Regions from separate parts of the Clostridium fungisolvens genome, predicted to be linked through region 1. Evidence: riboswitches for the same ligand, from Rfam matches in the RefSeq annotation. Region 1 holds a riboswitch; the other holds the start of a gene.
What was found. Region 1 has a riboswitch for glycine ahead of bsdtw1_RS14780 (ACT domain-containing protein). Riboswitches for the same ligand answer to the same signal wherever they lie in the genome.
Positions count from the first base shown of each region.

Region 2: another riboswitch for glycine. It lies ahead of thrC (threonine synthase); the one in region 1 lies ahead of bsdtw1_RS14780 (ACT domain-containing protein).

Region 1 covers NZ_BLZR01000001.1:3,341,108-3,344,325, forward strand. The annotation lists gene cbiB (adenosylcobinamide-phosphate synthase CbiB) at 1-929, opposite strand, end outside; glycine riboswitch at 1,147-1,238, shown strand; gene bsdtw1_RS14780 (ACT domain-containing protein) at 1,548-1,817, shown strand; gene bsdtw1_RS14785 (PFL family protein) at 1,853-3,211, shown strand.
Region 2 covers NZ_BLZR01000002.1:43,663-46,880, reverse strand. The annotation lists gene bsdtw1_RS22625 (RHS repeat-associated core domain-containing protein) at 1-381, shown strand, start outside; gene bsdtw1_RS22620 (DUF6440 family protein) at 436-630, shown strand; glycine riboswitch at 1,097-1,188, shown strand; gene thrC (threonine synthase) at 1,343-2,824, shown strand; gene thrB (homoserine kinase) at 2,833-3,218, shown strand, end outside.

The DNA.
Region 1 (3,218 bases):
TTTATTATAAAAAACGATGTAGTTGATAATATATAAGACCCATACATTAGTTTAATTGAATCTTTTATATAATCAACTTGTAAGTCCCTTTTATTGAAACCAATAGTAGGCTTCTCCACTGGTTTGCCAAAATAATAGTTAGTACCGCCTAGTTCAATTCCTAAAGCTCCAGCTACAGCTGCTTCTGGATGAGCAGAATTGGGACTTGAGTGTTTTTTTCTATCTTTCGCAAAAATAGTAGCACTATTTTTATAATCATATCTTAATATAAATGCAGCAATCACCATCATTATTCCTGTAATTCTAGCCGGTATAAAATTCACAATATCATCAAATTTAGCAGATGCCCATCCAAAGTTTAAAAACATTCCTTCTTTATATCCAACCATTGAATCCAATGTATTTACAGCCTTATAGGCCATAGCTAAAGGTGCTCCCCCTATAAACATATAAAATAAAGGAGCTATTATACCATCCGAACAGTTTTCTGATATTGTCTCTATAACTGCTTTTGCAATCTGTTTCTCATCTAGATTTTCCGTATCTCTTCCAACTATATAAGAAAGTTGTTTTCTTGCTTCAACTATATTTCCTTGCTTTAGTATCTTATATATTTTAAGCCCTTCACTTGCCAAACATTTTGCTGCTATAGTTGTCCACATTATAAAAATATTGACTATTATATATAAATAGATTGAAATACTCTTACTTATTGCAAGTATAAAATAGGTTATGCCAAAGCATAAGCATACTGTTGTTATGGTTAAAATAATACCAGCTGCCTTTAAAGCTGTATTCTTTAGTTCCATCTTCTTTACTAAATTTTGAACCAGTTTTATGTATTTTCCTATAAATCTAACTGGGTGCGGAAACCAGTATGGATCTCCTAAAATAAAATCAACTATTAATGCTATACATATACTTATCATAAACTATTCTTCCTTATTTTTATTATGATTATCGAATTAATTGACTACCTAATAATATAAAGTAGAAAATCACATAAATCGTAGCACTTTAGGTAGTATTTAGTCAATAATTAATATAAATTAGTTTTACTTATTGAAAATATAAATATTTATGATATAATCTTATTAATTTAATAATTCCGGTAGAAGGTAGCGGGATATATTTTAAACCGCTATTGGACGGAACTCTGGAGAGACTCTTTTTTGAGCACCGAAGGGGAAAGCCATTTTCATGGTGAAACTCTCAGGTAAAAGGACAGAGCATTAGAAACGTTTATGCATTTTTTGTGCATAATCCTTTTTGATATTCGATCTTCAGAGGCTAATACTAATATTAGGCTCTTTTTTACTATATAGAAAAGTATATAATTTTTCAGCTAAACTTATCAACTTAAATTGCTTTTCTATTTTTTAAGCCTAAAACAAAACTTATTCGCCTGCCTGTTTTTCCTATTTATATTTTAAAAGGCAGATGTAAACAAAGCTCACTGAAGAAGTTCGCTTCAGCGACTCTTTTATTCCCAATACATAAAACATGCACTTATTACAAAAATAAAATTATTAAGGAGAGATGGTTCTATGAGATCACTAATAACTGTTATAGGAAAGGATAAAGTAGGAATAATATATGAGGTTACTTCTGTACTAAAAGAAAGTAATGTTAATGTTTTAGATATAACTCAAACTTTGCTTGATGGATTCTTCACTATGGTAATGCTTGCAGATCTTTCAAACGCAACTATGGACTTTTCAGAACTAAAGAACGCTTTAGATACTTTAGGCACTAACTTGGATGTATCAATAAGAATTCAACAAGAAGCTCTTTTCAACTCAATGCACACTATCTAACAAATCTAAATATCATCATACTGGAGGAATTAATTTTGATAAATACTCAAAACATACTTGAAACCATAAACATGATTGAAAAAGAAAAACTTGATATCAGAACTATAACTATGGGGATTTCTCTTCTAGATTGTTGTCATAGCGATGGAAAGATATCAAGACAACTTATATATGATAAAATCACTAAGAGAGCTGAAAATCTCGTTAAAGTAGGAAATCAGCTTGAGGCTGAGTTCGGTATTCCTATTATAAATAAGAGAATAGCAGTTACACCTATTTCATTGGTGGCTCAAAGTTCTAGCGATACTAACTATGTTGAATATGCTAAAATTCTTGATAAAGCTGCAAAAGAAGTTGGAGTAAACTTTATCGGTGGTTTTTCTGCTCTAGTTCAAAAAGGTTATTCTAAGGGTGATAGAATACTAATTGATTCTATACCAGAAGCTCTAGCAGTTACTGATAAAGTGTGCGCTTCTATAAATGTTGGCTGTACTAAATCAGGAATAAATATGGATGCAGTTGCACACATGGGAGAAATAATAAAGCAAGCTGCTTATTTAACTAGAGATAGGGATTCTATTGGCTGTGCTAAACTAGTTGTATTTGCAAATGCAGTTGATGACAATCCATTTATGGCAGGAGCATATCACGGTGTAGGCGAAGCAGAAGCAATAATAAATTTAGGTATCAGTGGTCCTGGAGTTGTTAAAGCAGCTTTAGAATCAGTTAGAGGTGAATCCTTCGATGTTATGGCAGAAACAATTAAGAAAACTGCTTTTAAAATAACAAGAGCTGGTCAGCTTATAGCTCACGAAGCTTCAAGAAGATTAGATACTCCTTTTGGTATAATCGACTTATCTTTAGCTCCTACTCCAGCTGTTGGTGATTCAGTTGCAAGAATACTAGAAGAGATGGGATTAGAGAGCTGTGGTTGTCATGGAACAACTGCTGCATTAGCAATGCTAAATGATGCTGTTAAAAAAGGTGGCGTAATGGCTTCTTATCATGTTGGAGGATTAAGTGGCGCTTTCATTCCTATAAGCGAAGATGAAGGTATGATAGCAGCAGTAAAAAATGGTTCCTTAAGCATAGACAAATTAGAAGCAATGACTTGTGTATGTTCAGTTGGTCTTGACATGGTTGCTATACCAGGCGACACTCCTGCTTCTACGATTTCAGGTATAATAGCAGATGAAGCTGCTATAGGAGTTATAAATAACAAGACTACTGGAGTAAGAATTATCCCTGTATATGGAAAAACCTTAGGTGATGAAGTTGAATTTGGAGGACTTCTAGGAACTGCTCCAATTATGGCTGTAAGCAAATATTCTTCTGAAGCTTTTATAAAAAGAGGCGGTAGAATGCCTGCACCTATCCATAGCTTCAAGAACTAAAATAATA
Region 2 (3,218 bases), on a different contig from region 1:
GAAGTGTTGATGACTTCAGATGCAGATGGAAACTACACTAATGCATATACTTATGGATTAGACAGAATATCAATAGATAAACTATCGCCAGATAGTGATGCTAAGACCGATACATTATTCTACTTGTACGATGGAAGAGGCAGTGTATCAGATGCGACCAATTCTTTAGGACAAGTGAGAGATAAATATAGATACGACCCATATGGACAAGTAAAGCATGGGGGCTTCTGGGGAAGTAATGCAACTCATTATGAAAACTTCTATGGATATAATGGAGAGGATTATAATAGACTTAGCGGTTTAGAATATCTAAGAGCAAGATACTATGAACCTGAAAGTGGAAGACTATTCATTTTAGTAAGCTTGAGTTTTATGGAATAATTAACATCCATAAAAGATATATTAAATAGAAATTATAAAAGGGTGGAGAATATTATGTTTGGAAATAATAAAAATGAAAAAGAAAAAAGATTTAATATTATCTCAGATGAAATGATAAATTTTATGAGTATTACTGTGGTACAAGATTCAAAGACAGGGGTTAATTATATGATAACTCAAGGTACAGAAGGTTTATCAGTTACACCTGTGCTTGACAAGGATGGGAAGATATTAATAACTGAAGTTTAGTAGGTATAGATAAGTATATAAGTTTTGAAGATTTGTTTATAAATAAAACCATGCATACAAGGAGATAGTGTTCCTGTATGCATGGTTTTTGTTGTGTATATAAAAAATTTAAATTAGATAGTCTTAGTTAACTGTTAACTTATAAGGTGTTGTAGTACTGTATGCTCCGTTATAACCTACAACCTGTATATAGTAAGTCCCAGCTGATAAGGTATCAGTTTTATTAATAGGTGGTACATCTATAGCAACGAAACATATACTAGATTATATGCTAAGGATAGATATACCATTTTATAAATAACCTCCATCCTCGATTACAAATATCCTATTGAAAACAATTAATAAAATGGTATATCTATTAAATTCATATATTTCTGACTATTTTATTGACTTGTTAGAATATTTTGATATATAATTACAATAATTTTATAGATTCGGATGAAGGTAGCGGGATTAAACCGTTATTGGACGAACCTCTGGAGAGACTCAATGGAGCACCGAAGGGGAAAGCCATAAAGATGTGGTGAAACTCTCAGGTAAAAGGACAGGGGATTTTGATATTGTATTCAGTTTAACTTTTTTAGCTTATTAAGCTTTTTTTGAGTTATTTGAATATCAAAAGCCGTATTTCCAGAGACTAAGTTTAATACTAGTCTCTTTTTGTTTATATAATACAAGAAGCGATTTAAATTACCTAAAGGGGGCTAAAATAGTGTTTTATAAAAGTACAAGGGGAAAAGAAAATTTGGTTAAAGCTTCAGAAGCTATAGTTAGGGGCATAGCTGAAGATGGAGGTTTATTTGTTCCAGAGAGCTTTCCAAGGATAGAAAAATCTTTTGATGAACTAAAAGAAATGAATTACAAGGAGTTAGCATTTTATATCTTAAAGAAATATCTTGATGATTTTTCTGATGAAGAACTTAAAGCATGCATAGATGGGGCTTATGATGAAAAGTTTGAAAATCCTCTAATAGCACCATTAAAATACGCAGGGGGAGCATATTTTTTAGAGCTTTTCCATGGAAAGACCTTAGCGTTTAAAGATATGGCTTTAAGTATACTTCCATACCTTGTTAAGACAGCAGCAAATAAAACAGGAATAGATAAGGATATAGTTATTCTTACTGCTACCTCTGGGGATACTGGTAAGGCTGCACTTGAAGGTTTTGCAAAGGTTGATGGAACTAAGATAATAGTTTTTTACCCAAAAGATGGAGTAAGTGAAATTCAAAGAAGACAGATGGTAACTCAAGAAGGGGATAACACTTTTGTCGTGGGTATAGAAGGAAATTTTGACGATGCTCAAAATGGAGTGAAAGATATATTCGGGGATGATGATTTCAATAAAGAGTTAGAGGATAAAGGATATATGCTATCTTCTGCAAACTCTATAAATATAGGAAGACTAATACCTCAAGTAGTTTACTATGTATACTCATATGTAAGTTTATTAAAAGAAGGAAAGCTTAAGGCTGGAGAAAAAATAAATGTTGTAGTACCTACAGGAAATTTTGGTAATATACTAGCTGCTTTTTATGCTAAAAATATGGGATTGCCTATAGAAAGATTTATATGTGCCTCAAATGAGAATAAGGTACTCACTGATTTTATAAATACAGGTGTTTATGATAGAAATAGAGAGTTCGTAGTTACTAATTCTCCTTCAATGGATATATTAATATCTAGTAATCTAGAGAGATTCTTATATGAGATAAGTGGTAAGGATTCAGAGTTTATAAGTAATCTTATGAGTAAATTAAAGACTGAAGGTAGATATGAAGTAAGTGAAGCTATGAAAGATAGACTTAAAGAGTTCTACGGAGACTTTGCAACAGAAGAAGAAACTGTTGAAGCAATAAGAAAAGTGTATGACTTATCAGGATATGTAATAGATACCCATACTGCTGTTGCTTATAAAGTTTTTGAAAAATATAAAAATGAAACAAAGGATGATGCTGTAACGGTAATAGCATCAACAGCTAGTCCTTTTAAGTTCCCAAGAAGTGTTAATGAAGCTCTTAATTTTGAGCAGAAAGAAGCTTCAGATTTTCAGATGGTAGAAACTCTTTCTAAGAATTTTGATATTAAGATACCTAAAGGCATATTGAACTTAGAAAGTAAACCAGTAATTCATAATGCAACATGTAATAAAGAAAATATGAGAACTGTAATTAAAGAATTTTTAGGTTTATAGGTGATGATATGGTAGAGGTTAGAGTTCCTGCAACAAGTGCAAATATAGGACCGGGGTTTGATTGTCTTGGAATAGCAGTAAAGAAATACAATAGATTTGTGGTAGAAGAAATAGAAGAAGGACTTGTTTTTGAAGGTTGCGATGAAGAGTTTAAGAACGAAGATAATTTAATATATGTAGCTATGAAAAAGTGCTTTGATAAGATTAAATATAAACCAAAAGGATTAAGTATAAAAATTGAAAGTGATATACCAGTATCGAGAGGACTTGGAAGTAGTGCAGCCTGTGTAGTTGGTGGAATATTAGCTGCAAATGAACTTGCTGGAAGTCCTTTAAGTAAAGAAGAAGTTTTAGAACTATCAGCAGAGATGGAAGGTCATCCTGATAATATAAC